Regions from separate parts of the Glutamicibacter mishrai genome, predicted to be linked through region 2. Evidence: riboswitches for the same ligand, from Rfam matches in the RefSeq annotation. Region 2 holds a riboswitch; each other region holds the start of a gene.

Region 1 (7,714 bases), 200 kb from region 2:
CAGCTGGATGCGGATGACCCGTTGCGCGGGGCAGAGCGCATCCTGGCCGAAAGCGACGATGACCCGCTGTTGCTGAATCCCGAAACCACGCTGGTCGAACCGCTGGACGGGGAACGCGCTGTCGATGACACGCAGCTCGATGGCCTCGAAGAGTTCGAGGACCCCGGGCTGGACGCGGAGCGCAGCGCCAACCTGCCCGATCAGCGCGAGACCCCGGAAGAGCAGTAGCGGACCGAGCGCACAAAGCGAGCGGTGCCAACCTATCTGGTTGGCACCGCCCGCTTTCCCGCATTTCCGGCAACTGCGCTCAGGATCGGGACTGGGCTTCCTGGGTGAAGAAGGAAATCTTGCCGCTGGCTTCCAATATGGCCAGCCGGATGCTGCTGTAGTTCTCGATGCCTGCTTGGCGGGCCAGCATGCTCAACTCATCCAGGCCAATGCGCTCAGCATGCAGCGCCTTGCGGTCAAGCACCCCGTCGCGCACCAGCACAATGGGCCTGCCCTGCATCAGCTTGCCCAGCTTGGGCCATCGCATATTTGCATAGTTCAGGATCGCTGCGAGCACGATCATGGTGAAGGCCGCCAGCAAGCTGCCGACCAGCGAACGGTCTTCCATGGTGATGCCTTGCTGCACCAAATCGCCCAGCACCACGAAGAGCACCAGCTCGAATGAACTGAGCTCGCCGAGTGTGGACCGTCCCGCGGCGCGGGTGGCCAGCCATAGGATGATGAACGCGACGGCAGCGCGGATGACGATATCCATCAGGGGATCCTCCAGGTTCTGATCTCTAGTTCCGTTGTATTGCCCTTCACCTCGATGCCCAGCACCCCGCCGGTGCTCGGGGACCACTGATCCGAGGCGCGGCCGGTGAGCGTGGCGACCATTTGCCTGGACCCGGGCACCGGGGCCACCTCGAATTGGATGGTGCCACCTGCGCCGCTTGCTACGGACTCGGGTTCGGGAAAGGCCGAGAAGTCCTCGAAGAGCATCAGGTAGTCCTCGTTCAGCTCCAGGGTGATGGTCTCGGGCAACGGCTCGGCAGCGGTGATTTCAATCCTCAGCTCGATTTCATTTCCGGCTCTGATCACGGTGGGGAGCTGCACTTCGGCCGTGAAGCCGTCGCCGTCGTTCACCACGGTCTTCTCCTGGGCGAACAGGCCGAGCAAGGCAGCCACGACGATGACCGCAACCGCCAGGAGCGCGGCACGGCGCAGCCGCCGGCGCTTGCGATTGCTATGCGCAGATTTGATGTCATCCAACGTCGAATCATTGATCTCGGCTTGGAAGATGTTCAGCATGGAATTCAGGCCTCCTTGCGCTTTGCCATCGAGGCTAGGCCGTCCCGCCCGCGTACGGGCAGGTAGCGCATCAGTTCACAGGAGACATCCAGATCTGGCACTGATGGAAACCTGTGCCTTCAGGAAATCTCCTTGAGGTGAAGCGGCACCGGTGCCATCGTGTTTTCAAGGAGGAGATACGCATGGGCAGCAACGACATTCTCAGTGACCAGCAGATCAGCGACTATCTGGAGGACCTGCCGCATTGGCGGGAAATCCCCGGCGGCATAGCCGCCGTTTTCCAGACCAAAACAGCGGCATCCGCCATCGAGCTCTTCAGCGATATCGCCGGAGCCGCCGAAATGGACAACCACCACCCGGACGTGGACTGGCGCTACAACCGCGTCTTCGTCACCACTACTTCCCATGACGCCGGAGGGCGGGTGACCACCCGGGATATCGCCCTGGCACGCAGGATCTCCGAACAGGCCCGGGCACTTGGCGCCACTTCCCGCCCGGGATTGATCCGCACGGTGGAAATCGGCATCGATACAGCCGACCGGCAGCAGGTCGCCGCGCAGTGGGCCGCCGGCCTGGGATACAAGCAGCAAGAAGACGGCAGCCTGGCCGACCCGAACCACCGGTTGCCTGCCATCTGGTTCCAGAAAACAGAAGACCCCAACCCGAACCGGCTGCACCTGGATGTGTGGGTCCCTTTCTCCGAAAGCCAGCCGGTGCTCGAAGCGCTGGGCAGCGAAAGCACCGAGCTCGATAGCCAGTACGCCCCCAGCTTCACCGTGGCGACGGATCGGCAGGGCAACAGGTTCTGCATCTGCACCGAGCAGGACCGCTAGCGGCGCCGGCGCTCGCCGAAGTTGCTGAATATTGCATTCAACCGGTTGCTGGACTGCCTGTCCAGCCGGGGGATAGATTGAAATCACCGAAGCCAGCTGAGCCATGTCGGCTAACCGCAGCTAAGCGCGAAGCAAGGGAACCCAGTAGACGGAACCGCGCTCGTGGAGATCTTCGTGGTCACCGGGCTGCTGTTCTTGCAGATCGAGGTGCGCAGCCGCAATCCGTTCGTGAACCTGAAGGTGTTCTCCGTCGGCACCTTCACCGGCGCCAAGCTGTCCAACTTCCTGCTCAATGGCGCCGCTGGCACGCTGATTGTCTCGCGGGGCCTGGTCCAGGTGGCGGCCGGGATGTCCTCGCTGCAGCCCGGCCTGCTGACTCTGGGCTATCTGGTGGCCATCCGTGCCACCACCCGCGTGGGGGAGAAGCTGCTGCAGCGCTTCGGGCCGAAGAAGCCGCTGCTCTGGGGGTCGATGATCACCGGTCTGCGCATCCTGATGTGCACGATGACCTTCCTGTATATCGACCAGTGCATCGTGCTCTCGGTTATCGGCTTTACGTTGTTCGGCATCGGTCTGGGTTTCCATGCCACGCCGTCCACCGACGCGGCGTTGTCCAATGTCTCCGACGGCGAGGTGGGCTCCGCGTCCGGCATCCACAAGGTGGCTTCGTCGCTGGGCAACGCCATCGGCGCGGCCATCTCCGCGGCCATCTCCGCGGCCCTGTACGTGGCTGGACGGGCCATGGATCCGGCAATGATCCAGTCCTGGGGCCTGTTCATTGGCCGCCAGGACAATGTGGCGTCGCGCTTCGGCGGCGCCATCGGCCTGCTGTTCAACGTGCTGATGGTGGTCATCGCCATCGCGTCGATCATCGTCACCGTGCCGCCGGAAAAGAAGAAGGACAGCGGGAAGTCCCAGCACGACGAGGTGGCACCTCCGCCAATCAGAGACTGATCGAATCGCTTGTCTTGGGCCGGTGCTGCGCACCGGCCCAAGACAAGCTGTCGGTGGTGCCCAGTACTATTGAAGCAAGCTCACAGAATCGCGGCGCTAAGTACCTGGCTGGCCGGGTGGCAACCCTCCTCATCGAGCGGGGTGCCCCAGGGGAAGATCCGGTCCGGGAAGCCATCCCGGGCAAGTCGATCGGCTGTGCTGATCCTTCGGGATGCCGCGCCGCCTGGAACGAAGGCGAGGATGCCGTGGGCGCCATTCATGAATACACGACAGGGAATCCGCAGGGAACCGACAGCGAGCGGAAGTGGCACAGCGTGCTGCTGGACGATCCTTTCCATGCAGGATCGCGCACCCTCCAATCAGGAGGATTCCTGGCCTTCGAAGCCGAGAAGCAACGTGGTGGACTACCGGGGTTGAACCTGCCCCATGTCCACGAATATGTGGCCCGCTGGATTGCCTCCGGGTTCACCCCGGAACTGCATTGGGCAGCCAGCGCGGGGCTTAAAGCCGCGCTGGGGCATGCCCGCGAGCTCTGCAGAAATTTTGAGGGCCTAGATCGCCTGGAGCAACGGCTGGAACTGCTCGGGATCAAAGCCAAGAATCCGCAGCCGGGCCAGAGATGTCTGCGGGTGACCGGCAGGACCCGGACACTGGCCGAAGCAACATGGAAGAACGGGCGCGGCCTGAGCACATCGTGCAGCTGGTGCCCGAGGCCTGGACCGGCTTCCCGCGGCTGCTGTGCTTCGAACGCCCGTCCGTGGCCTTGTCCGAGTACATCCGAGGGAACTACGCCTGCGAGGTTTCCGGTAGCGTTCAGGCGTAAATGAGCGTAGATTTCCGGCGGATGAAAGTCCGCCGGAAATCTCGGCTCTTTGCGCTATTTCCATAACCTATGATTAACGCCACCATCCCCGGAATTCTGCCGTTAATCGAGCGTTAATCACTGGTTGGCAAATATCAATCGGAAGGATGATACTAAGTGTCCAAGCGGAGCGCTAGACTGGCATTCGCTCTTCAATCACCGCGCCCTTAATCCGAAGTGGCCTGGTGCCGGAGAGCCTGATGCCAGCGAGGATTTTTCCACATGCTTCTCAAGCTCATCTTGAAACACTCCAAGCCTTATACAGGCTGGATCATTGCCGTTATCATTTTGCAGTTGGCCACCACCATGGCCACTCTTTATCTCCCCAGCCTCAACGCCAAAATCATTGACGTCGGCGTGGTGAACGCGGACGTCGATTACATTTGGCGCACCGGCGGACTGATGCTCATTGTCGCTCTGGTCCAGGTGGCCACCGCCGTGGCCGCCGTGTACTTCGGAGCCAAAACCGCCATGAGCGTGGGCCGTGACATCCGCCAGTCGGTCTTTGAAAAGGTCTCCACCTTCTCGGCCCAAGACGTGAACAAATTCGGCGCCGCCACCTTGATCACCCGTGGCACCAACGACGTACAGCAAATCCAGATGCTGACCCTGATGGCGTTGAACTTCATGATCAATGCCCCCATCATGTCCATTGGTGGCGTGGTCATGGCCATCCGCGAAGATCCCGGACTGTCGTGGCTGGTCTGGGTCTCCGTGCCAATGGTCCTGATTGTTGTTGGCCTGCTGGTCATCAAGTTGATGCCGCTGTTCCGCGACATGCAGACCCGCATCGATGGAATCAACGGAGTGCTGCGCGAGCAGATCACCGGTATTCGCGTGGTCCGCGCCTTCGTTCGCGAAAACCACGAAACCGAACGCTACGACGATGCCAACCAGAAGCTCACCGATCTGGGCGTGAAGGTCGGCAACCTCTTTGTCCTGATGTTCCCGGCGATCACCATGATCTTGCACCTGTCCACCGCGGCAGTGCTCTGGTTCGGTGGCCACCGCGTGGATAACGGCCAGGTTGAGGTTGGCGCGCTGACCGCCTTCTTGCAGTACCTGTTGCAGATCCTGATGGCCGTCATGATGGGTACCTTCATGGCCATGATGATCCCTCGCGCCATGGTTTCGGCCGACCGCATCTCCGAGGTCCTTGATAGCGAACCGTCCATGCAGGATGCCGCCGACCGCGAGGTCCAGCTGCCAGCACCCGGCACCGTCGAATTCAAGAACGTGACCTTCGGATATCCCGGAGCCGAGGCGCCGGTGCTCTCCGATATCTCCTTCACCGCCAAGCCAGGGCAGACCACCGCCATCATCGGTTCCACCGGTGCCGGCAAGACCACCCTGTTGAACCTGATTCCGCGACTCTACGACGCGACGGAAGGCGAAATCCTCATCGGTGGCCTGCCGCTGAGGGAACTGGGCCGCGAGACGATCTCGCAGAACATTTCTTCCGTGCCGCAGCGTCCGTACCTGTTCTCCGGGACCATCGCCAGCAACCTGCGTTTTGGTGCTCAAGAGGCCGAGGAAGAAGATTTGTGGGAAGCCCTACGTATTGCGCAGGCCGACGGATTTGTCGCCGAGCGTGAGGGGCAGCTTGAGTCGAAGATTTCTCAGGGCGGTACCAATGTCTCGGGTGGTCAGCGTCAACGACTGTGCATCGCGCGCGCCTTGGCGGCCAAGCCCAAGACCTACCTCTTTGATGATTCCTTCTCAGCACTCGACGTGAGCACCGATGCCAAATTGCGTGCAGCCTTGGTAGAACCTACCAAGGATGCCGCGGTCATCATCGTGGCCCAGCGTGTTTCCACGATTACCGAGGCAGACCAGATCCTGGTTCTGGACCACGGCGAAATCGTGGCCCGCGGAACCCATGAAGAACTGTTGGAATCCTCGGAAACCTACCAAGAAATTGTGACGTCCCAGCTGAGCGTGGAGGAGGTGGCCTAAGTGGCGAAGAAACAGAAGAACGCGGAACCAGAGCAGCTTGATAGCGAGCTCGCCGCAATTGACGAATTTGAAGTCGCCGCCGGTGCAGATGACTGGAGCGGCGGTGCGCCAGCACGCAAAGCCGAGCACTTCTGGCCATCGGCCAAGCGCCTTGTAGGGCTGATGTCCCCTTATAAGTGGGGCATGGTTCTGGTCTTCGCATTGATCACCGTGTACGTGGTGCTCTCCGTGGTGGCCCCTCGCGTCCTGGGCAAGGCCATGGACGTGATCTTCGCCGGCTTGATCGGCAAGAACATCCCTGCCGGAACCCCGGCAGACGTGGTCATCCAGCAGCTGCGCGACTCGGGCCAGGGCACCCAGGCGGACATGCTCGCCAAGGTGGATTTCGTGCCTGGCCAGGGCATCGACTTCACCCAGCTCTCGCAGTTCATCCTGATTGTGCTCTCGATGTACTTCGTGGCCTCGGTCTTCTCGTGGGCCTCGGGCTGGCTGTTGAACAAGCTGGTCATGCGCGTGGTCTACAACCTGCGCAAGGACGTCGAGGACAAGCTCAACCGCTTGCCGTTGAACTACTTCGATACCCGCCAGCGCGGTGACGTGCTCTCGCGCGTGACCAACGACGTGGATAACATCCAGAACGCATTGCAGCAGGCATTGAGCCAGTTGGTGCAGTCCATCATGACGGTCATCGGCATTGTCATCATGATGTTCGTTGTCTCCTGGCAGATGGCACTGATCGCTCTGGTGGCGCTGCCGCTCTCCGGTGTTGCCGCCGGTGTGATCGGCTCCAGGGCGCAGAAGCTGTTCACCGCGCAGTGGAAGAACACCGGTGCGCTCAACGGCCAGATCGAGGAATCCTTCTCCGGCCACGAGCTGATGAAGGTCTTCGGCCGCGAAGATGACATGGTTGATCGCTTCACCGCTCGCAACGAAGAGCTGTACAAGGCCAGCTTCGGCGCGCAGTTCGTTTCCGGCATGATCATGCCAGTGATGAACTTCGTGTCCTACCTCTCCTACGTCGGCATCGCCGTTGTTGGAGGTTTGCGCGTTGCCTCGGGCGCGATGAGCCTTGGCGATGCCACGGCCTTCATCCAGTACTCGCGCGAGTTCACCCAGCCGCTGGGTCAGATCGCCGGCGTGGCCAATATGCTGCAGTCCGGTGTCGCCTCGGCCGAGCGGACCTTCGAGCTGCTGGATGCCGAAGAGCAGGATCCAGAAGATGCCCAGGCCACCTTGCCTGAGCGGACCGATGGCCACGTGTCCTTCCAGGACGTGTCCTTCTCCTACACCCCGGAGAAGCCGCTGATCGAGAACCTCTCCTTCGACGCGGATCCAGGTCATACGGTGGCAATTGTCGGCCCAACCGGTGCTGGCAAGACTACCTTGGTGAACCTGGTCATGCGCTTCTACGAGTTGAACTCGGGCAAGATCATGGTGGATAACCACGACATCACCCAGCTCTCGCGGGCTGATCTTCGTTCCAAGGTGGGCATGGTGCTCCAGGATGCGTGGCTGTTTGGCGGCACCATCATGGAGAACATCCGCTACGGACGACTGGATGCCACCGATGAGGAAGTCATCGAGGCGGCCAAGGCGACCTTCGTGGACCGCTTCGTGCGTGCCCTGCCAGATGGCTATGACACCATCATCGATGAAGAGGGCACCAACGTCTCTGCCGGTGAGAAGCAGCTGATCACGATTGCCCGCGCTTTTGTGGCCAACCCATCCTTGCTCATTCTTGATGAAGCGACTAGCTCGGTGGATACGCGTACCGAACTGTTGGTCCAGCAAGCGATGGCTGCCTTGCGCA
Region 2 (7,714 bases):
GCAATTGGCCTCCAGCGGCCAAGGAACCGGAACACCACGAGAAGAGGTGAACGCATGAGCACCGCCATTGCCACCGTCAACGACGCACCGGCGCGCAGCGCACGCGGCAAGAAGCCGAGCCTGGCCGCCTGGATCGGCTATGCCGGCATCACCGCGGTACTGCTGCTCTTCGTTTTCGGCTCGCCATTTTTCCTGACGGCATCGAATATCGCCACCATCTTGACCCAGGCTTCGGTCTTCGGCATTGCCGGGGTGGGCCTCGCGATCGTGATCATCGCTGGCGGCGATGATGTCCTGAACGGCGGCATCGACCTGTCCACCGGCGCGGTGGCAGGACTCTCCGGCACCGTGACCGCGCTGGCTGCCGCCACCGGCACTCCGGGGTTGCTTGCGGTGCTCTACGGAGTGCTGGTGGCTACCGCGATCGGCGTGATCAACGGGATCTCGGTGACCCTGGGCCTGCGCCCGCTGCTGGCAACCTTGGCCACCATGGGCGTGGCCGCTTCGCTGGAACTGGTCTTCAGTCAGAACCTGAAGATCGCCGTGTCCGGCGGCTTCTTCGAGGCTGCCCGGGGCAGTGTTTTCCTCGGGATCCCGCTGGCGGCCTGGCTGCTGATCATCATCGGGGCCGCCGGCTGGTGGGTTTATGGCAAGACCAGCTGGGGTGTGAATTCCTATGCTGTCGGCCAGAACCCTACCGCCGCCCAGGTGGCCGGGCTGGATCCCCGCAAATACCGGCTGGCCAGCTATGTGCTCAGTTCGGCCTTGGCGGGCCTGGCTGGGACGCTCTTGGTGGCAAGGCTCTCGGCTGCGGTTCCCGGCATCGGAACGCAGATCCTGCTGGACATCATCCTGGTGGCCTATATGTCCATGATCTTCTCCCGCCGGCGACTGGTCAGCGTTGTCGGCACCGTACTGGCCGCAGTGTTCGTCGCCGCCCTGGATAACGGGCTGACCCTGCTCGGCGTTGCCAGCCAGTGGGTGGGCGCAGCCAAGGGCCTGCTGATCTTGCTGGTTCTGGCCAGCGTGACCCTGCGCGGAAGGAAGAACCGATGAGTACCGCTCAAACTCTTGCCGCGCCCTCGGCGCCGACCCCTGAATCCCCAACCACCGGAAGCGCCAAAAAGCGCGGCTCCTTCCAGGCATCGCGGTTGGTGGCTCCTGGAACCCTGGCCCTGATCCTCATGGTGTTCTCGGTGCTCAGCCCGGTGTTCTTCACGGCGGGAAACCTCGTGGGAATCCTGGGGCAGGTAGCGCTCCTGGCGTTGGTTGCCATTGGCCTGACCCTGGTGGTGCGGGCCGGCGGCATTGACCTGTCGATTGGCGTGGCCCTCGACTTGGGTGCCTTGGCCAGCGCCTGGCTGATCCACGACGGGTATCGTGCGTGGGTGGCTGTGGCCGGTGGATTGCTTTTCGCCCTGGTCGTGGGGCTGGTGAATGCGCTGTTGATCGTGGTTCTGCGGATCCCTGCCTTTCTGGCCACCTTGAGTGTCTGGTTTGTCGGCACCAGCGTGCAGCAGCTGCTGACCAGCGGCGGCGCGCCGATCTACCTTTCAGCGCCACTGGTGCCCGATGGTTTTGCCGTGATCGGGCGCGGCTACTTCCTGGACATCGATGCCGCCATCATCAACGCGGTATCCATTGCCGTGGTAGTGGCTCTGCTTCTTGGCATCACCCGTTATGGGCGCAAGCTGACCATGGCCGGCGAACAGCCCAGCGCGGCGAAGATCTCGGGCCTGCGGATCAATACGCTGATTGCCAGCGCGTACCTGCTGTGCGCGGTCATCGCCGGATTCGCCGGAGTGGTGCTGGCCGCACGCTCCAACGGCTATGTTCCGGGCAGCGGCCAGGCCTACCTGATGGATGCCATCGGAGCGGTCTTCATCGGGGCAACCATCAGCCGCTACGGACGGGTGTCCGTGGGCGGAACGCTGATCGGCGTGGTGATCTTCGGCCTGCTGGATAACGGGCTGAACCTGATCGGCCTGTCCTTCTTCTGGCAGGACCTGGCTCGCGGCCTGGTGCTGCTGGCGATCCTGCTCGCCGCCGTGGTGCTCGGGCAGTCCAAGGGCCAATCGGCAACCGGCATTTTCGCGCTACTGCGCACGGCAAAGCGCCAAGCACTGACCACCACCGCAAAGGGAAGAAGCAACTAATGAGCAAGCGCATCCACCTGAACGCCTTTGACATGACCTGCGTCAGCCATCAAAGCCCGGGGCTCTGGCGGCATCCGCAGAATAGGGCCGATGAGTACAACACCCTTGAATACTGGGTTGATCTGGCCAAGACCCTGGAGCGCGGTGGATTCGACGCTTTGTTCCTCGCCGATGTGCTGGGCATCTATGACGTGTACCAGAACTCCAGCGGGCCAGCGCTGCTCGACGCCGACCAGGTGCCGCTGAATGATCCGTTCATGCAGGTTTCCGCCATGGCCGCGGCCACGAAAAATCTCGGCTTCGCGGTGACCAGCGCGCTGACCTACGAACAGCCCTACGCGTTGGCCCGGAAGTTCTCCTCGCTGGATCACCTCACCCGCGGGCGCATCGGATGGAATGTGGTGACCAGCTACCTGGAGTCGGCGGCCCGCAACCTGGGCATGACCCGGCAGCTGGATCACGATGCCCGCTATGACATCGCCGATGAATTCATGGACGTGGTTTACAAGCTCTGGGAAGGATCCTGGGAGGAAGGCGCGGTGCTCAAGGACCGCGAACGCGGTGTCTACACCGACCCTTCCAAGGTGCACCCGATCAACCACCACGGCGAGTACTTCGACGTGCCCGGCATCCACCTCTCTGAGCCCTCCATCCAGCGCACCCCGGCGATCTTCCAAGCCGGTGCCTCCTCCCGCGGCCGGCGCTTCGGCGCCCAGCACGCAGAAGGCATCTTCCTGAACTCGATCAACACCGCGGTCACCCGTCGACAGACCGACGCGATCCGCGATGAATTCGAACTGGTCGGCAGGCCCCGGGATGCGGCCAAGATCTACGCGCTGATGACTACCGTGGTGGCCGACTCCGATGCCCAAGCCGAGAAGCTCTACCGTGAATACCAGTCCTACGCTTCACGCGAGGGCGCCATGACCTTCTACGGCGGCTGGTCGGGCTTGGACCTGAGCCAGTACGCGCCGGATGAGGAACTGCAGTACCTGGAAACCAATGCGGCCCGCTCCGCGGTGTCGATTTTCACTACCGCGAACCCTCAGCAGAAGTGGACCCCGAACACCATTGCCGACTACCTCAAAGTGGGCGGCATCGGGCCGGTGCTCGTTGGCTCAGCGGAAACCGTGGCCGATGAAATCGAGCGCTGGGTTGATGAGTCCGGGCTGGACGGGATCAACCTGGCCTATGCCATCACTCCCGGTTCCTTCGAGCAGTTCACCGATCTGGTGGTCCCGGAGCTGCGCAAGCGCGGGCGGACCTGGGCAAGGTACGAAGGCAATACCCTGCGCGAATATCTGACCGAGCCTGGCACCACGAGGGTGGCTGAACACCACCCGGCAGCTGCCTACCGCGGAGCTTATGCGGGCAAGGCCTCGGCGGCCGATACGAAGGCAAGCCAAACCCCGGAAGCGGTACTGGGCGCGCAGTGACATATGAGGAAATGTGACGGCGTTTTTCGCGGCTTTGAGGGCCGCAAAAATGACGATCCATGACGATGTTCCGCCCTATGACGTCGTGCCTACCAACTGGTGAGCCTCGATGTTTCACTGGTAGGACAAACCATCCAGAGCGGCTGAGAGACCTGGCTCCGCGACGCCGCAGCAAGTCTGCTTCCTGCAGAGAGTGCTAACGCCAGGTTCGATGGATTCGCAGAATCTTTCTGCATCCTTCGGAATCCATGAACATGAGGAGAACGAAGATGACCGTACTGAGCACCCAGCTGCCGCGTGTACCATACACCGGCACCGCCGATGAAGCCGAACTCGCCCAATGGCGCGAGACAGCCCGGAAAGTCGCCGACCAGCTGGCCGCCGACGCCCTGGAACGCGACCGCAAAAATGCGCAGCCTTTCGCCGAAGTCCAGCTGCTTCGCGAGGCAGGCCTGCTGAACCTGCTGGTTCCAGCGCAATTCGGGGGAGCAGGAGCCCACTGGGAAACCGCTTTTGAAGTGGTCCGCATTCTGGCTGCAGCCGATGGCTCTATTTCCCAGCTGCTGGCCTACCACTACGTGAACCAGTCGGGCATCGCTTTTTACGGCGCACCGGAAACCCAAGCCGAATGGTGGCAGCGCACCGTGGAGGGCGGCTGGCTCTGGGGCGACTCGGTCAACCCGGTCGACCCGACGCTGACCCTGGTTCCGGAGGGCGATGGATTCCGGCTCAACGGCGCCAAGCGTTTCTCCACGGGCTCCGGCGTGGGCGAAGTGATTGTGATCAATGCCGAAGTCACCGAGGGTGAACGCCAAGGCCAGGTCCTGGCCTTTGTCATTCCACGTGACCGTGAAGGCCTGGAAATCGTCGATGACTGGGACTACCTTGGCCAGCGACTGAGCGCGTCGAACTCTCTGAAGTACCACAACGTGCGTATTGACGCGCAGGATCTGCTCGGCGAGGTCACCGAAGAACCAGTATCGACCCTGTTGACCCCGGGCATCCAGCTGGCGTTTGCCAACTTCTATCTGGGCATTGCCCAGGGCGCCTTGGCCCGTGGCAAGCAGATTCTGCTTGGCCGCAAGAACGCCTGGCTGTTCTCGCAGGCCGAGACCTACTCGCAGGATCTGATCTTCCAGCGCACCGTGGGCGAGCTCAAGGCACGCACCGCAGCTGTGGCGGCGTTGACCGAGAAGCTCGGCCGCAAATTTGATTCGCTGCTGGCCAAGAGCGGGGATGTCACCCAGCCCGAGCGCGCGGCGCTCGCCGTGGACATCGCAGAAGCCAAAGTGGTCTCCACCGAGGTTGGGGTCGAGGTGGCCAACCGGATTTTCGAAGTGACCGGATCATCCTCCACCGCCAATTCGGTGGGCCTGGATCTGTTCTGGCGCAATGTGCGCACCCACTCCCTGCATGACCCGGTGGACTACAAGAAGATCGAAGTCGGCGCCTACTTCCTGCGCGGGGAATCCCAGCCGCTATCGCTTTACACCTAAGAACTTTCTACGGACAGGATCCTGAGATGACTGTATTGACTACCGGAAATCGGCTGAGCAAGCTCAAAGCCCGCTTCGCGCCGCTCTTTGAACAGATCGCCGCGGGCGCTGCCGAACGCGACCGCAGCGGCGAACTGCCCTACCAGCAGATCGCCGACCTTGCCGCAGCCGGTTTCGGCGCGGTTCGCGTGCCTGTTTCCCACGGCGGCGCGGGCGCTACCTTGCCGGAGCTCTTTGAGCTCTTCGTGGACTTGGCAGCGGCCGACTCGAATATCGCCCAGGCTTTGCGCGCCCACTTCGCCTTTGTCGAAGACCGGCTGATCGCTGCCCCTGGAGCGGGTCGGGATAAGTGGCTGGCGCGCTTCGTGGACGGCGAGCTGGTGGGCAACTCCTGGACCGAGGTCGGAACGGTGAAGGTCGGCGACGTGATCACCAAGGTCACCCCGGATGGCGAGGGCGGGTTCCGGATCAACGGCACCAAGTACTACTCCACCGGTTCCATCTTTGCCGACTGGCTGGATACCTACGCAGAGCGCACCGATACCGGCAAGCGCGTGATCGCCGCGGTCAACCGCCACCAGCCTGGCGTGGAACTGGCCGATGACTGGGACGGCTTCGGCCAGCGCACCACCGGCACCGGCACCTCGACGTTCACCGATGCGATTGTGGCCGAAGAGGACTTGATCGACTTCGATACCCGCTTCAAGTACCAGACCGCGTTTTATCAGCAGGTGCTGCTGGCAGTTCTGGCTGGTTCGGCCAAGGCTGCCGAACGCGACTTCGCTGCAGAGCTGAAGGCCCGCAAGCGGACCTTCAGCCACGCGGCGGCCAATGTAGCTGCCGAAGATCCGCAGTTGCTGCAGGTGATTGGCGAGGTTTCGGCGGCGGCTTTTGCGGCGGCCGGAACCGTTGAGCGTGTGTCGCAGGCCCTTGAAGGCGCCTATGAAACTGCGCTGGCTCTGCAAGCTGGGGAGATTTCGGCGGAAGAAGACGAAGCAGCCAACGATGCCGCCGAGCTGGCCAGCGCCCAGGCGCAGGTAGTGCTCACCCCATTGGTGCTCAACGCCATTACCCACGCCTTTGATGCGTTGGCGGCTTCGGCCACCAGTGTTTCGAAGAACCTGGACCGGCACTGGCGCAATGCCCGTACCGCTGGCAATCACAACCCGTGGGTGTTCAAGGCGCGCTTGATTGGCGACCTTGCGGTCAACGGCACCGAACTGCCGCGCGTGTGGGCCATCGGAGCCTCGAAGTAACCACTGCGCATTCTGCAGGCCCAGCATTCTTTGGAGGATGCTGGGCCTGCGGTCTTTAGATCAGTGTTTCAACTCTGGCAGGATCAAAAGTGATGGATTGGGCCAGCAATTGAACTGCCTCAGCACGCTTGGTTTCCGCATCGACGTCTTTTCGGAATTGCGCGTTCCGAGCGACACGTTCACGTTCGAATTCCTGTTCAACACCAGATAGTTCCTGCGCGATGGCCACAGATAGGCCATCGCGGAGTTCTTCGAGGGTTGTATTGGAAATTTCCAGTCTCCGGTTGACCACATTCAGTTCAACATCGGGATATCCGGCAGAGCGCAAGCGATCGCTGACCCCGGTGCCGGTGAGGAAGTCGACTTCCTCGGGCTCAGCGCGTCGATTAAAGACCACGGCAACCAGATATTTTTCTGGTGCCTGGTCGGTGAGCAAATTGCTTGGAAGGCTGTCCAGCAGCACCGTCCCTAGTCTCAGTGATTCTCGTTCGGCGTTGGTTGGCCTTGTTATGGAGTTCATGATTGATGCCTTTCAGCGTTTACGAGTGTCGGCCGGTCTCTTGTGTCTGCTGCGTGGGTGTGGAAAGCGGCCGTTGTTTGGCTTGGATGAACTTTTCAATGCGTCGTTCGGGCCCGAGAATCGGCTCTTGGGAGCTATAAGCGACCTTGTTCCAGCCACAGGAAGTGCAAGTCCAGACCACCTCGCGCATGGTCATTTGGGTGTCTTGCCGTAGTCCTGCATCGTGGCCGCCTTCGTTGTCCCATCTCTTGAGCTGGTTTTGTTCATCGATATATCGACGGGTTTCGGTTTCGACCAAGGTGTTTCGGTAACACCTTGGGCAACTGATGGGCTTGTCCATGACCGGGTCTCCAATGCATCTTGGCCGTTATTGCTGCGAGAGTCGCAGGCTGAGTGAATTGCTGTGGATGCCATGTCACGGTGGCGAGACGTCAGCCACCGATATTCAGCTACGGGAGACAGCGTGTGCAACGTGGAAAAACAGGTGCCAGTTAAGCAGGCTTTACTGTCCGCGGTGCAAAAGCGGCGAAGGTGTTCGGGCAAGAATCCGCGGATCAGTAGCTTGAGAGGGATAAGGCTGATAATGCCAGCCGCCCAGAAGAATGTTTTCCGGTTCAACACTGCTGCGTTAATCTGAACGCCGTCCTGGAAATCCAGGGACAGCACAAGAGCTCTACGCCGGAAGGAGGAAACCTCTAGAGAGGTACATAAGTGGAAGTAAACTCCATCTCCATTCTACTCCGGTTTCGCCTAATTGAACCGGGAGTTTTCGCCGGGTGCCAGGCTGCCTAGGCTCACCTCGATAGATAGCTACGCTAAGTGTCGCGGATCTCACGCGATGATGAGAGCC
Region 3 (7,714 bases), 490 kb from region 2:
GCTGGTCACGAAGACCGCCTCGGCGTTTTCCGATGCGAACTTGATGCCGCGCGAGGAGGCGCCGGCCTGGTAGATCACCGGGGTGCGCTGGGTGGAAGGCTCGGTGATGGCAATGCCCGGCACCTTGAAGTACTTGCCTTCGTGCTCGATGTTGTGCACCTTGGCCGGATCGGTGTAGATCCCGGTTTCCTTGTTGTTCTGCACGGCGTCGTCTTCCCACGAGCCTTCGAGCAGCTTGTAGACCACTTCGAGGTATTCATCGGCGTGGTTGTAGCGCTCGTCGTGCTCCATCTGGTCTTCCTGGCCCATATTGCGGGCGGCCGATGGCAGGTAGCCGGTCACGACGTTCCAGCCCACGCGGCCGTTGGTCAGGTGATCCAGGGTGGCCAGTCGGCGGGCGAAAGCGTAAGGGTGCTCGTAGGCGGTGCCGGCGGTGACGCCGAAGCCGAGGTTCTCGGTGACGGCGGCCATGGCGGAGACCAGCATCATCGGGTCGTTCACCGGTGCCTGGGCGCCGGAACGCAGCGGGGATTCGTTGGTGCCGTTGAAGACATCGTAGGTGCCCAGCACGTCGGCGATGAACAGGCCATCGAACTTGCCCTTTTCCAGCACCTTGGCCAGGTGGGTCCAGTAGCCGATGGTGTTGTAGGTCGAAGCCTTGTCATCCGGGTGGCGCCAGAGGCCTGGCGACTGGTGCACCACGCAGTTCATGTCGAATGCGTTGAAAAGGATTTCGCGCTGCTGGCTCATTGTTGTTCCCCTTGCCATGGTTGGGTAGTGGTGAAGTCTGTTGGTCGGCGTTCAGGCGCCGTAGCCTCGATGGTTGCTGTCTTCGCCGGTGACTGAGAGCCGTTGCGGCTGGACAGCATTGATTTCGTAGTCCCCCACGATGCGGGCCTTGTAGATGGCCGGGTTGTGGGTGGCGATGGTGCGGGCGTTGCGCCAGTGCCGGTCCAGGTTGCACACGACGCTGGTGGATGATGCCCCCAGCCCGTCGAAGAGCTTGCTGGTAGCGCCGATCACCAGTGGCTGGACGATGGTTTGCGCGCGGTTCGCCGCGAGCTCGCACACTGCGTAGCGTTCCTCGTCGTTCAGCCCCAGATCAACCAGCGCAGCTTCTACTTCAAGGACCGCTCCGATCACCACCGAGTCGGCGGCGAAGGATTCAGCGGAGACCTCGCCGACCAGTTGCAGCACCTGTGGTTCGCGGTGCACCGGCACGCCGGTGCCGGTGGTGAAGATGCGGGTCCGGTTCTGCACCGAGATGCGCAGGTCATTCAGGGCGGCCCGGGCGATGCCTGCCTGGACGGCCATGAGCACCAGCTGGAAGATCGCGGCCTCGGAGTCGTTGGATTGCTGGGGCATGAACGAGTCCACCGGCACCTGATGGAATTCGGTGGTGCCGGTTCCGGTCAGGCCCTGGCCGAACCCGTCCCAGTCGTCGAGGATCTTCACACCGCTGTGCTGGGTGGAGACCACGGCGATCTGGCGTCCGGGCAAGTCCGGGTGGGCTACGGCCACGGTGGTCCAGTCGGCGAAGATGGTGCCGGTGCAGTAGTACTTCTCGCCGTTGACCAGCCACCGGCCATCCACCTGGCTGGTCTTGGTGTTCAGAGTGCCCAGGGCGTTGCCGCCTCGTTCGGTGTAGGCGTTGCCGACAATCTGTCCGGCGGCGATGCGGGCAATCCACTTGCTGCGCAGTTCCTGGTCATCAAGGACCAGGACGTTCTCCACGAAGGCGATATGGGCGCGCCATAGCTGGCCGACATGAGAATCAGCTTCGGAAAGCTCGATGAGCAGGCGGAATACGTCGACCAGGCGGGCGCCGTATCCGCCATCGGCTACCGGGATGCGCAGCGCGCCGAAACGCTCGCGGTTGAGCAGGCCCACCTGTTCGAAGGGCAGGACCCGGTTGCGGTCGCGGTCCTTGGCGGTGGCTGCGATCTGAGCGAAGACCGGACGGAAGATTTCGGCCAAGCGGTCGTATTGCTCATCTGCGCCGGGGCCGGGCGTGACTTTCAGCAGCTGCCGGGTGGGCAGCTGCTCTTCGAATTCATCGAGTCCCAAGGCGCTGGCCTGTGAAGGGTCGCTGAGCTGGTTGAAGTCCATGCCGGGGGTGTTTGGCGACTCGCCAAATGACATCAGAAGTCCTCAATTCTTTCCATCGGTCCTGGCGGTAGCACCGTCCCGCGATTCGGGTGGTTGCTGCGGCGTCGTCGAGCCAGATCTCTTAGCCGCTCTGGATGGGTTGTCATTCATTTGTAGCCGTAACAAACCGGTGCTTCCAAGCCACGAAGTCACATTTCGTCCCCGCGGCGTACCGGTTTGACAGGCAGGTTGCACAGTCAATGGCGCTTCACGCCGAAGATGACTTGATCAACAACGCCCATCATCGATCAAACAGGCATTCAATGAAATAAGTAACGAAATATCCCGCGCATGTGACGGAGTTATCGAAGATTTTTCATGTTACGCAAGATTTGCATTCAATTCCTTCGAAACCCTGTAATGGACGTGTAACCATCCCGAGCGGCCGAGAGATCTGGCTCAGTGACGCCGCAGCAACCACCTATGGATGAGACCACTTTCCATAGGCCGGTGCTACCGCCAGGACCGATGGAGATGATCATGGCACTGAGCTTTGCACAGCCTCAGGCGCACGACCCGGCCCACCCCTCGACCGCACTGGGTGTCGACTTCAGCGAGGTATCACGCACCTTCACCACCAAGAAGGAAAGCCGCAAACGACTGCGAATGTCGCAAGACAATTCATGTTTCGCCCTGATATGACGCATGCAAGAACGCAGCAGAATTGCTCGGCGCATCCAGGGGCCTAGGCTTCTTGCTCACCGACTCGCAGAACAACGGCAGGCTTGACGGGCTGATCATGACCATCATCTTGCTCTCCATCGCCGAACGCTGGGCCATCAAACGCTGGACCTGATTCCAGCGCATCGCTAGAACCACCATTTTTTCATCAATACTGTTCAAGGAATTTTCTGTCATGACCATCGAATCGGCATCAACCTCAACTCTTGCCTCGGAGGAAGCACGCCAAGCATTCTGGGATGAAGCGGCACGCCTCCTTGATTGGGACACCAATTGGCACACCACCAGCCAGATCGTCCCGGCTGATCCAGCCGCCAAGCGCGGCCCGCAGATCTCCTGGTATCTGGGCGGCAAGCTCAACGCCGCGGTGAACTGCGCCGACCGCCACGTAGCCGCCGGGCGCGGTGAGAAAGTGGCGCTGTACTTCGAGGGTGAGCCCGGAGACCGGGTAGCCGTCACCTACAAGAACCTGCAAGAACGCGTCAGCCAGGCGGCCAACGCGCTGGAATCCCTGGGCGTGGTCAAGGGCGACCGCGTGGTCATCTACCTCCCGGTGCTCATTGAAACCATCGTCATCACCCTGGCCTGCGCCCGCATCGGCGCCATCCACTCGCTGGTCTTCGGCGGCTTCTCCGCCGAGGCCCTGAAGTTCCGCGTAGAAGACACCAAGGCCAAGGTGCTGGTGACCACCGATGGCCAGTTCCGCCGCGGCACCTCGGTGCCAGTGAAGGACAACGCCGATGAAGCGGTCTCCGGCGAGAACGAAATCGAAAAGGTCCTGGTCATTCGCCGCACCGGCGATGAGATCCCGTGGACCGAAGGCCGCGACGTGTGGTGGCACGATGTTGTCGACACCCAGTCCACCGAACATGAGGCTCAGTTCTTCGACTCGGAAACTCCGCTGTTCATCATGTACACCTCCGGCACCACCGGACAGCCCAAGGGCCTGGTGCACACCACCGGCGGATACCTGACCCAGGCCGCCGCCAGCTACAACATGCTCTTCGCCAACCCGGATCCTTCCCAGCGCGATCAAGACGTGCACTGGTGCACCGCGGACCTTGCCTGGGTTACCGCCCACACCTACGAGATCTACGGTCCGCTGGCCAACGGCGTCACCCAGGTGATTTATGAAGGCGTCCCCAACGCCCCGCATCCAGGACGCCACTTTGAAGTCATCGAACGCTACAAGGTCACCAGCTACTACACCGCGCCCACCCTGGTTCGCTCGTTGATGGGCTGGTTCCCGGACGGCATCCCCGCACAGTACGACCTGTCCTCCATCAACACCGGCGGCACCGTGGGCGAAGCAGTGAACCCGGAAGCGTGGAAGTGGTTCCGCGAACAGCTGGGGCGCGATACCCCGGCCGGCCTGCCCATGGTGGATACCTGGTGGCAGTCCGAGTCCGGCGCGACCATCCTCTCCCCGCTGCCGACCGACGACTACTTCAAGCCGGGCTGCGCTGCCCGCGCTTTGCCGGGAGTCTCGGTGGACATTGTTGATGGCCAGGGCCAGCGCGTTGCGCCGAATACCCAGGGCAATATCGTCATCACCCAGACCGGTCCGTCGATGGCGCGTACCGTATGGGGCAACCCGGAACGCTACTACACCAGCTACTGGGAACAGTATGTCCAGCAGGGCTGGTTCCTCGCCGGTGACGGCGCGCGCTTTGACCAGGATGGAGATATCTTCATCCTGGGCCGCACCGATGACGTGATCAACATTTCCGGCCACCGGCTGTCCACCATTGAAATCGAGTCCGCGCTGGTCACCAACCCGGGTGTTGTCGAGGCCGGTGTGTGCCCGACTCCGGATGCCAAGACTGGCCACGCGGCGACCGCTTTTGTGGTGCCTTTGGATAAGTCGCTGATTGCCGAGAATCCTGATGAGCAGCTCGCTGCCCGCCAGGCGAAGTTCATCGCTGAGCTGCGCTCCACGGTCACCACGCAGATTGGCCCGATCGCCAAGCCGCGCGATGTGGTGCTCGTTCCTGATGTACCCAAGACGCGCTCAGGCAAGATCATGCGCCGGTTGCTCACCCAGCTGTTCGAGGGGACCACACTCGGCGATACCACCAGCTTGCAGAATGAACCGTGCATTCCCGAGATCAACGCGATCTGCCGGGCACGCGGCTAGGCTCACCGGCCCGCCCCGCTTAAATAGTTGAAGCCACGTCCCGCGGGACGTGGCTTCAACTATTTGTTGCTAGGAATCCTTGGACTGGGTGGAGTCCGAGGGATCTTTCGCATCAGCTTCGGTGACGAAGATCTGGGCAGATCCCGAGTCACCGGCTTCGGGCTTATCGGCCGGTTTGATGATTGGAATCTCGGTGGTCATCAAGCTGAACTGGCTGCCTTCATGCCGGTCCACACCCTGGGTCACCGATTGCTCCAGCACGGTGCGGGCGACCTTGCCGCGCAGGATCAGCGGATCCCGGCTCAGGTCCTTCCACAGCGCTACGCACAGCAAGAGCATGACGATCACGAACGGCAAGGCCGAAACGATCGTGATGTTCTTCAGGCCATTGAGCGCTTCGGCCGGATGATCGCCGCCAGCCAGCAGCATGACTGCCGCGACAGCGCCGGTGGCAACACCCCAGAAGAGCACGGACTTCTTGGTTGGCTCTTCCGCGCCCCGCTCGCTCAGGGCACCCATCACGATGGAGGCCGAGTCGGCGCCGGTGACGAAGAAGATCGCGATCAGCAAGACCGTGACCACCATCAGAACCGTGGCGATCCAGCCGGAGACCGGCAGCTTGTCGAGCAGGCCGAAGAGGATCAGGTCGAAGTTGATGTCCGGAGCCCCGTCCGCCATCTTGGTCAGCATGTCGCCGGTGTTTCCAGCACGCTCAGCGCGCTCCTGCAGGCCAATGGCGCCGCCGCCGAAGATCGAGAACCAGATCAGGGTGACAGCAGAAGGAACCAGCAGCACGCCGGTGACGAACTGGCGGATGGTGCGGCCGCGCGAAATACGCGCGATGAACAGGCCTACGAATGGGCTCCATGAGATCCACCAGGCCCAGTAGAAGACGGTCCACGAAGACAGCCAGCTGGACATGGTGCTATCGCCGGAGGCCGCGGTGCGCGAGGCCATCTCAGGCAAGTCGCCGATGAAGGAGCCCACGGCGTTAGGGATGACGTTCAGGATGAACAGGGTCGGTCCGCCGATGAAGACGATCAGCGCCAAGACCACTGCCAGAACCATGTTGATATTCGACAGCCACTGGATGCCGCGCTCGATGCCGGAGACGGCTGAGGCGACAAACAGTGCGGTCAGAATCGCGATGATGACTACCAGGACACCGGAGCCGACCTTTTCCATGATTCCTGCGGACTGGATGCCGCCGCCAATCTGCAGCGCTCCGAGTCCCAAGGAACAAGCGGAGCCGAAGAGCGTGGCGATAATAGCCAGGACGTTAATGGTGCGGCCACCCCAGCCGTGGACGATGCGCTCTCCGAAAATCGAGGAGAACATCGCTGAGAACAGCTGCGGGCGTCCCAGTCGGAAGCTGCCGTAGGCCATGCCCAAACCGACGATGGCGTACATCGCCCAAGGGAACAGTGTCCAGTGGAAGAGCGTGGTGCCCATCGCGGTGCTCAAGGCAGCGTCGGTAGATCCTTCAACGGTGCCTGGTGGAGGCGACATGTAGAAGAACAGCGGTTCGCCTACGCCGTAGAACACCAGGCCGATGCCCATGCCGGTGGCGAACATCATGGAGATCCATGAGACCGTGCTGAATTGCGGTTTTTCGTCGTCCTTGCCCAGCGGGATGCGGCCAAAGTTCTTAGCAGCTACCACGATGACAAATATTGCAAAGACCGAGGCTGCGATAACGAACAGCCAGCCGGTGTTGGTGATGACCCAATCAAGTGCTACGTCTGAGGCTTTGCCCAAGCCCTCGGGGGTAACAAAACCCCAAACAATAAATGCCAGCGCCAAGGCGCCAGCGATGCCAAATACCCAATAGTCGGTTCCTGAAACCGAATATTTCTTAGGTCGTCGTTGTCGAGCTGAATGCAGCTCGCCGACGAGGTCTTCAAAAGATTGATCCGTCTGCTTCATTGCGTTCTTCCTTCACTGGCAAGACTCCGCGGATGAGATCCACCTTGGAATCCGATGCGTAACCGTTTCCCTAGGATGCGATTGCCATGCAGTGTGTTTGATTGCGAATTGCTTATCGGTGTCGATTCACTGAATCCAAATCTAGCGTCAGCAGGCGCTGATTGGTACAGCTAGCCAAGGGGAATGTCTCCGGTAATTTGACCGGTGACCCGACGCTATTTCTTCTCGGATTGTCACAATAAATCGTAAATAGTCCTTTTTAAGCATGGTCGACTCGCACCCATTGGTCAAACCAGAGCCCCTATTTTTCGCGGATCTTGGCTCGCCGCAACCCCTCCAGAGCGATGTTTCCATAGGGGTTTCACAGCTCTGTGAACTTGCTCGCGTGCGAACAATTTCAGTGGCAAAGCGAGCGGAATTCTTCGGTTCCGACAGGGAATTCTCCCCCCCCTGATTTTCCCCTTGGATTTTCCGCAAAACTGATCCGAAAAACGAGGCTGTCGCGGTAACTGCGGTTTCCTTGACACGGCACACGGGAATATTCCCTAGTCGGAATATCTACTAACCAGCATCTACTGCAAAGCCGTTAACCGCGAATCTTCGCGTAGTAACCTGAAATGCATCGCGACTTATCTTGACTCATTCAAGATAAGCGGGCATGCTGAAGATATGACATCTCTAGACGGGATTGAGCAGGTGCTCAAAGCGGCTTCGATGCGAGTCACGCAACCACGCGTTGCGGTACTCGCTGCCGTAGCCGCGCACCCTCACGCGGATACCGAAACAATTATTTCGGCTGTCCACAGTGAGCATCCCACGGTG
Region 4 (7,714 bases), 1.1 Mb from region 2:
AACCGGAAAGCCAGGAACCGTCGCCACCTGCCTGCCGGCGTGCGACCTATCCACCCGTCAGCCTCTGGCACCAGGTCGAGAGCTCTTGGACGCCGGAGTGCCTATCGCGCTGGCCAGCAACTGCAATCCCGGCACCAGCTACACGAGCAATATGAACTTCTGCGTGGCCACCGCGGTGCTGCAGATGAACTTGACCTTGGCCGAAGCCATCGAGGCTGCCACCTACGGGGGAGCGCTGGCCCTCGGAGTCCAAGACGAAGTGGGATCTCTCGAAGTCGGTAAGCGTGCAGACCTGCTCGTTCTTGATGCGCCGGCTGCCGCGCACCTGGCATATCGTCCCGGGATGAACCTGACCCACAGCGTGTACCGCGCTGGCCAATTGGTGTTCTGAGGCAGTTCAAACCGCCGACTTGTTCTGACCGGTTCGCCGAAAATCTGGCAGTCAATTAGCCATTCGTGATAGACAAGAACCATGGCTAATACTGCTTTTAAGGGAACTCCCGTACAGACCATTGGTGAACTGCCAGCCGTAGGCTCGCAGGCTCCATCATTCACCCTCACCGACACCGGCCTTGCAGATGTCACCAGCGAATCGCTGGCTGGCCGCCGCGTTGTCCTGAACATCTTCCCATCGGTTGATACCGGCGTGTGCGCTGCCAGCGTTCGCCGCTTCAACGAACTGGCTGCCGGCCTGGAGAACACCACCGTCGTGTGCGTATCCGCTGACCTTCCATTCGCACTGGGCCGCTTCTGCGGTGCCGAGGATATCGAGAACGTCACCGCCGCTTCGGTCTTCCGCTCGGACTTCGGTTCGGACTACGGCGTCACCCAGATCGACGGCCCGCTGGCCGGCCTGCTGGCGCGCTCGGTCATCGTCTTGGACGAAGCCGGAAAGGTGACCTACACCCAGGTAGTTCCTGAGATCACCACCGAGCCAGACTACGATGCAGCAATCGCAGCACTGAGCTAAACCGCACAAAGGCCCATCCACGCTTCGAGCTTGGATGGGCCTTTGCTGTACCTGGCCGAGACTACAGCTCGCGCAGCAGTTCGCAGGTCCTGCCTAAAAACAGTTGGGCCAACTCTTCTCTTGGACTCACCGACGTGAAAACTCCCGCCAACATCAGGGCCGCGTCCAGCCGCAGAATCCTCCATGCCGCGGTGGATTCGTCAACCACTCCGGATTCCCGCCGATAGCCTTCGACGATGTCCGTGTAGTCCAGTCCATTTTCCGTGATGGCCGAGTATTCCTGAATGCGGGCGAGTTCCACTTCCGGTGCCGCAGTCAGCGCGTTGCTCCAATCAATTAATGCTTTGGGTGCGCCGTCTATCACTCGGATGTTCTGCCGGCGGATATCCATGTGCAACAAGCTGACTCGACGTAATGACTTTTCAAGTAGTGCGATCAGCGCTGTTTCCTGGGGCAACGAGGGCATCTGATGTTGTGCGCTGAGCCGCGAGTAACGATGAGAAATGCGTTGGCCGAGGTAACGATAAATGTTCGCGTGTTGGCTGGCTTCATCAATAGGTGGTTCCTGCTGATGCATCTGTGCCAGCACGGCGCCCACGGCATGCTGATCTAAGGGCGTTCCATCGTCGTCGATGATTTCTGTGATCAACACCGGATAGCCATCTTGGACAACCAATTGCTCCGGACGGGCAGAAGGCACGCCGTGATCTACCGCCCACGCGCTGAGCTTCAGCTCCTTATGCTGAAGGTCTCGCGCCGGAATCTTCGGATTATTTGCGGTATCAAAAACTCGTGCACGCGGGACACGGTAACTTTCGCGCCGTTTTTCCGTGGCCGCGATGAAAAACAGAAATTCAACACCCTCGCCAGCAAGGAATATGTCGTTCGCTCCTCGTCGATTGGCCAGGCGCGTGGCCGCCGTCGAGGCACTGATCGCTACTGGGTAAGACATCTGTTTCCTGTCCGTTGGCTACGGAAATTTGATTTTGTAATTGGTGGCTCAAAATTCCCCTGCACGTTATGAATCAGCCACTGAGACTTGTAATCGCTGCCCCTGCAGTTCAGCAGCGACAAAGTTGAGAGATTGCGAATAGCTGCCCAAGGTAATTTCCTGGTGGACCACGTTTCCGTCGGACGAACAGGGAACATTGATTTCCCCGTGGTCCGTGCTATCGCTGGTGTTCCATTCAATCGTGGACGACCTCTCCTCACCAGAACATTGCATGGCCAGAGAATACTGTCCACCGTTCAGTGGGAAACCCAACGATAACTCTTGATTCGGCTGCGTCACCTCAGTTCCAATGGATACCAATTCATGCTCCTGGTGCAGGGCGTCGGCTGAAGCCTGAATATCATTGGCGGAGCATCCGCCAAGGCAGAGGGAAACCATCGCCAGCAAAGCGGCTGGTACCACGGACCTACTTCGCAATGTTCAGCTCCCCACAGCCTGCGCGGCATTCTCAATCCGCGGCCCGATCTTGCGCAAGAGCTTATCGATCCTTGGGTCATCGGTGCGCGAGAGGGTATCCGAGAGTCGCTCCAGGCTCATCAGCCCGAGCCAGATCTTCGCCCGATGCGCTTCATCAGGGCTCGGCGCAATCAAATCCACCATCTCCAGCCCGTGCCACAGGCTCAAGTACGCGGTGTTCAGCGCCGGATCCCAGGCGGCGGCCAGATCCCAGTCCAGGATGCCGATCAGCTCTTCATCCACCCAGTGCATATTGTGCCCGGCCAGATCTCCATGGACCAGGCTCGGCGGCACCTGCGCCAACTCATCGAGTTGCGCCCACAGGCTGCTGGCCGGGCCGCGCAATTCTTCAGGCAAAGCATCAAAACACTGCTGTTGGCGCTCATCGGTCCACGAGCCGCGGAAGGCAAAAGGGGAGGCCAGGTGCTCGCGCAGCGGTTCAAGCTCGACCTGGGCCAGGTCGCTGACCAGCTTGCCCAAGATTTTGGGGTCCCCGTAGTGCGGTTCATGGGCGCTGCCCGGGATGAAGGACATGGCTACCGAGCCCAGGGAGTCCACCGTCTGGATCTGCGAGGTCGCCACCGGGATCTGGTAGTCCAACTGATCGGACACGAGCTCAAGCAGCTTGATCGAGCGCGGCATTTCTTCGGTGGCGTCGATGGTGCGAGCCATGCGGATCACCGAGTCCGGATTGGCGATCACCACCTTGTGGAACTGTCCGCCCTCGTTGACCGACGCGTGCTCCCAGGAAAGATCGGGGCGCAATCGGCGGGCGATCGACAGTTCTTCTTCCGTGGCAGGACGGGACACAGATGCTCCTTTAATTCGCTACCTTCAGGCTACCAAAGCCCGCACACAGCCTGATCAGCCTATGATCGAGAACGTGAATGCCAAGATCCTGAAGTTCGAGATCGCCCTGGTCCTTGCCTTGTCGCTGGGGCAGAGCGCGATCTATTCGATCATGAGTTTTGCCGATAAGGCCACGCGGGGTCCGCTGCGCGAACAGACTACCTCGCTGAACAACCAGCTGAGCACCCGCGAATTCTTCGACCTGTCCTACCAGCTGCTAGATATCCTTTTCGCGCTGGTGCCGGTGGCGCTGGCCCTGTATCTGATGAAGCGCAGCCTGGGCCTCGGCACACGCGAGATCGGTTTTGACCTGCGCAAACCTGGCCGCGACGCCCTGGCCGGCACAGGGCTTTTCCTGGCCATGGGGCTTGGCACCCTGGGGGTCTACGCAGCCGGCCGGGCGCTGGGCATCACCACGGCGCTGTCCGCGGCCAATCTGGGGGACTATTGGTGGAGCGTGCCGGTGCTGCTGCTCTCGGCGGTGCGCCATGCGGTGCTCGAGGAAGTGCTGATGCTCGGCTTCCTGTTCAGCTACGCCAAAAAACTGCAGCTGGGATTGTGGACCACGATCATCAGTTCGGCGGTGATCCGCGGCAGCTACCACCTCTACCAGGGAGTGGGGCCGATGATCGGCAATATGCTCATGGGCGTGGTCTTCGGCTGGGTCTACCACAAGTACGGTCGGGTAATGCCGCTGGTGATCGCGCACTTCCTGCTTGATGCCATCGGATTTGTCGGATATGCGCTGATCGGCCCGGCGATCGGGATCGGCGGCTAACCCGGATAAACTGCAAGAATGCAGATTTTCGAGCTGGCTGAAGAACAGATTCCCGATGCTGTGGCGCTGTGGGAAAACACCGGGTTGACCCGGCCCTGGAACGATCCCTACGCCGATGCCAGGCGCGCTTTGGAAACCCCCACCTCCACGGTGCTGGCCATGATCGAAGATGAACAAGTTCTGGCCACCGTGATGGCCGGCCACGATGGGCACCGCGGCTGGCTGTATTACGTGGCGGTGGACCCGCAGAGGCAGGGCTCCGGGCTGGGCGCCACGATGGTGGATGCCGCCTGCGCCTGGCTCGCCGAGCGGGGCGTGCCCAAGGTGCAGCTGATGGTGCGCAGCGAGAATACCGCGGTGCGTGGCTTCTACGAGCGTCTTGGGTTCACCGATCTTCAGATCCTTGCCCTGGGCAAGCGCCTGGATGCCGGCGCATAAAAATGAAAGGTGGGGACGCCATTGTCCCCACCTGCCAATGTACTACAACACCACTGGGCCGTTCTCGGTTTCGAAGGTCACCGACATGATGCCCGGAGTGCCATTGGGCGCCTGGTAGGCCATGGTCACTGCCCCCAGGTGCACGTTTTCCGGCTGCCCCAGCCACTCCAGCACCCGATCGCGGGAGCCGGCAATGGTGATCTCGCTGATCGCCCCGGCCGGCTCCAAGGCTTTGGAAGGATGCAGGTCCTTGGCTTCCTCGTCCCAGGAGATCAGGTACGGGCATTGCGGGTCGGCGATCAAGCCCTTGATGCCGATCTGCTGCCAGGTCAGCTCGCGGCCATCGGGGAACTTGCGGTTGCCCGGAACCGCCTTGCGGCCCAGCCGGTCTTCGGCGCTGGATAGATCGTCCACCGAAACGCACCAGCCCATCCAGCCGCCACCGAGCTCCGAACGAGCCCGCACCGCTTGGCCGAAGGGGGCCTTGTCGCTGGCCGGGTGGTTCAGCACCTCAACGACTTCCAGGTACTGTCCATGCTTGAGCGGGAAGATGACATTGCGCGTCCCGAACCTCGGATGCACGCCTCCCTTGACGAACTCCAGGCCGAGCGACTCGGAGATTCTTTGCGCGGTTGGCAGCAGCCCATCCGGGCCACAGGCATAACTAACGTGATCTAGCCTCATCATGAAGCCATCATGGCAACATGTGACCGCAGTCTCTACTTAGGCGACCCTAATCTTTTTTGCTGAATCGAATTCTCTGCGGCAAAAGCGCGAAGTATGTGAAATATGACCGATTGCGACCATTTCAGGGCGCTTGCATTGCAAAGATCTTCGGTTTTCGGGCACACTGGAAACAGGTCATGAGTCCCAGTAACAAGCCCCGGCTTACTGGGCGGCAACCCTCCAACCGCGGTGGGGTGCCCCGGGTGAAGACCTGGCCCTTAGCTGCACAAGGCGGCTAAGGACAAGCGCGGGTAACCCTGGAAGACTTCTTGATGAGGTGCTTCCTGTCGGTGTCTTCTCAGTGGTGTACCCCCATAGTCATGAAACGCTATTTGGAGGAAACCATGAGCAACAACTGGTCATTTGAAACCCGTCAGATCCACTCCGGCCAAACCCCGGATCCGACCACCGGCGCACGCGCGCTGCCGATTTTCCAGACCACATCTTTCGTCTTCCCGACCGCACAAAGCGCCGCCGCCCGCTTCGCCCTGCAGGAACTGGAACCGATCTACACCCGCATCGGCAACCCGACCACCGACGCGGTGGAAACCCGGATCGCCGATCTGGAAGGCGGAGTGGGAGCGCTGCTGCTCTCCTCGGGCCAGGCCGCCACCACCTTCGCCATCCTGAACCTCGCCGAGGCCGGCGACCACCTGGTGGCTAGCCCCAGCCTGTACGGCGGAACCCAGAACCTGCTCAAGCACACCCTCAAGCGCCTGGGCATCGAAGTCACCTTCGTGGCCGACCCGGATAACCTGCAGGACTGGCGCGACGCGGTCCGCCCGAACACCAAGGCGTTCTTCGGCGAAACCATTTCCAACCCGCGCCAAGACGTGCTGGACATCGAAGAAGTCGCCAAGATCGCCCATGAAAACGGCGTGCCGCTGCTGGTGGACAACACCCTGGCCACCCCGTACCTGATCCGCCCGATCGAATTCGGCGCCGACATCGTGATCCACTCGGCCACCAAGTTCCTCGGCGGCCACGGCAACGCGATCGCCGGGGTGATCGTGGACTCGGGCAACTTCGACTTCGCCAAGGACCCGCAGCGCTTCCCGGGCTTCAATACCCCCGATGAGTCCTACAACGGCCTGGTCTTCGCCCGCGATCTGGGCGTGGACGGCATCCTCGGCGCCAACCTGGCCTACATCCTCAAGGCGCGCGTGCAGCTGCTGCGCGACCTGGGCTCCGCAGTCTCGCCATTCAACGCCTTCCTGATCGCCCAGGGGCTGGAAACCCTGTCCCTGCGCATCGAGCGCCACGGCGAAAATGCGCGCGAGGTAGCCAGCTGGCTCGAAGCCCGCGCCGAGGTGCAGAAGGTCGCCTATGCGGGCCTGGCCTCCTCGCCATGGTTCGAGCGCGCGAAGAAGTATTCCGAGCACGGTGCCGGATCGATTATCGCTTTCGAGCTTGCCGGTGGCGCTGCCGCCGGACAGGCGTTTGTCAACGCGCTGGAGCTGCACTCGCACGTGGCCAACATCGGCGATGTCCGCTCGCTGGCCATCCACCCGGCCTCCACCACCCACGCACAGCTTTCCGAGGCCGATCAGATCGCCGCCGGCGTAAGCCCCGGCCTGGTCCGCATCAGCGTCGGCCTGGAGAACATCAAGGACATCCTCGCCGACTTGGAACTGGGCTTCAACGCTGTTGCCGCCCTGGATTCCGCGGCCGGCGATAACAAGGAATTGCAGGAAACCCTTTAGGAATGGCATCCATTGCAACCACCGAAGAACCACAGCTCGCCGGCGGCCAAGACGGCATGATGCGCCGTAGTGCCGTCGGTGAGCACCACTTCGAATTCGGCGGCTACCTGCCGCAGGTAGAGCTGGCCTATGAGTCCTGGGGAACCTTGGATGACGACCGGTCCAACGCCGTGCTGGTAATGCACGCGCTGACCGGCGACGCCCATGTTGCCCAAGGCGACGCGCACAGCGCTGGCTGGTGGGACGGATTTGTCGGCCCCGGGGCCACGATCGACACCGATAAGTACTTCGTGCTTGCCGTGAATATGGTCGGCGGCTGCAATGGATCCACCGGCCCGTCCTCGCTCGACGAGCACGGCGTGCCCTACGGCTCACGCTTCCCGTTCGTCACCATCAAGGATTCGGTGCGCCTTGAAGCCCGCCTCGCGCAATTGCTGGGAATCACCTCCTGGCATGCGGTGATCGGCGGATCGATGGGTGGCGCGCGAGCGTTGGAGTACGCGGTCGAATTCCCCGAACAGGTCAAGAACCTGGTGGTGATGGCTTCCTGCGCCCAAGCCACGGCCGAACAGATCGCCTTCGCCCAGGTGCAGGCCCAGTCCATCAGGCTGGACCCGAACTTCAACGGCGGCGATTACTACAGCAACGGGGCTCGTCCGGATGCCGGGCTCGGCCTGGCTCGGCGCCTTGCGCACATCACCTACCGCTCGGCAGCCGAGCTGGAGGCCCGCTTCGGGCGCACCGCGCAGCCCGGCGAGCAGCCCACAGGCCAGCTGGACGGC

What was found. Region 2 has a riboswitch for S-adenosylmethionine ahead of D3791_RS07405 (acyl-CoA dehydrogenase family protein). Riboswitches for the same ligand answer to the same signal wherever they lie in the genome.
Region 1: another riboswitch for S-adenosylmethionine. It lies ahead of D3791_RS06455 (hypothetical protein); the one in region 2 lies ahead of D3791_RS07405 (acyl-CoA dehydrogenase family protein).
Region 3: another riboswitch for S-adenosylmethionine. It lies ahead of D3791_RS09720 (acyl-CoA dehydrogenase family protein); the one in region 2 lies ahead of D3791_RS07405 (acyl-CoA dehydrogenase family protein).
Region 4: another riboswitch for S-adenosylmethionine. It lies ahead of D3791_RS12705 (bifunctional o-acetylhomoserine/o-acetylserine sulfhydrylase); the one in region 2 lies ahead of D3791_RS07405 (acyl-CoA dehydrogenase family protein).

What each region holds. Positions count from the first base shown of each region.
Region 1 covers NZ_CP032549.1:1,360,073-1,367,786, reverse strand. Annotated here, with positions in the region: gene D3791_RS06480 (hypothetical protein) at 1-228, shown strand, start outside; gene D3791_RS06475 (DUF421 domain-containing protein) at 308-763, opposite strand; gene D3791_RS06470 (hypothetical protein) at 763-1,299, opposite strand; gene D3791_RS06465 (4a-hydroxytetrahydrobiopterin dehydratase) at 1,482-2,132, shown strand; gene D3791_RS06460 (MFS transporter) at 2,295-3,086, shown strand; SAM riboswitch class IV at 3,165-3,277, shown strand; gene D3791_RS06455 (hypothetical protein) at 3,332-3,913, shown strand; gene D3791_RS06450 (ABC transporter ATP-binding protein) at 4,171-5,904, shown strand; gene D3791_RS06445 (ABC transporter ATP-binding protein) at 5,905-7,714, shown strand, end outside.
Region 2 covers NZ_CP032549.1:1,559,470-1,567,183, reverse strand. Annotated here, with positions in the region: gene D3791_RS07425 (sugar ABC transporter ATP-binding protein) at 1-58, shown strand, start outside; gene D3791_RS07420 (ABC transporter permease) at 55-1,056, shown strand; gene D3791_RS07415 (ABC transporter permease) at 1,053-2,156, shown strand; gene D3791_RS07410 (LLM class flavin-dependent oxidoreductase) at 2,156-3,592, shown strand; SAM riboswitch class I at 3,720-3,810, shown strand; gene D3791_RS07405 (acyl-CoA dehydrogenase family protein) at 3,862-5,088, shown strand; gene D3791_RS07400 (acyl-CoA dehydrogenase family protein) at 5,115-6,344, shown strand; gene D3791_RS07395 (hypothetical protein) at 6,400-6,864, opposite strand; gene D3791_RS07390 (hypothetical protein) at 6,884-7,162, opposite strand.
Region 3 covers NZ_CP032549.1:2,050,698-2,058,411, reverse strand. Annotated here, with positions in the region: gene D3791_RS09725 (LLM class flavin-dependent oxidoreductase) at 1-750, opposite strand, end outside; gene D3791_RS09720 (acyl-CoA dehydrogenase family protein) at 802-2,142, opposite strand; SAM riboswitch class I at 2,159-2,250, opposite strand; SAM riboswitch class I at 2,518-2,623, shown strand; gene D3791_RS09715 (hypothetical protein) at 2,629-2,790, shown strand; partial or broken gene D3791_RS09710 (ABC transporter permease) at 2,804-2,944, shown strand; gene acs (acetate--CoA ligase) at 3,005-4,966, shown strand; gene D3791_RS09700 (BCCT family transporter) at 5,036-6,892, opposite strand; gene D3791_RS09695 (Fur family transcriptional regulator) at 7,562-7,714, shown strand, end outside.
Region 4 covers NZ_CP032549.1:2,691,463-2,699,176, forward strand. Annotated here, with positions in the region: gene hutI (imidazolonepropionase) at 1-391, shown strand, start outside; gene tpx (thiol peroxidase) at 473-970, shown strand; gene D3791_RS12675 (phosphotransferase) at 1,032-1,922, opposite strand; gene D3791_RS12680 (hypothetical protein) at 1,989-2,384, opposite strand; gene D3791_RS12685 (phosphotransferase family protein) at 2,403-3,248, opposite strand; gene D3791_RS12690 (CPBP family intramembrane glutamic endopeptidase) at 3,310-4,065, shown strand; gene D3791_RS12695 (GNAT family acetyltransferase) at 4,084-4,503, shown strand; gene D3791_RS12700 (VOC family protein) at 4,546-5,190, opposite strand; SAM riboswitch class IV at 5,363-5,483, shown strand; gene D3791_RS12705 (bifunctional o-acetylhomoserine/o-acetylserine sulfhydrylase) at 5,574-6,932, shown strand; gene metX (homoserine O-acetyltransferase MetX) at 6,935-7,714, shown strand, end outside.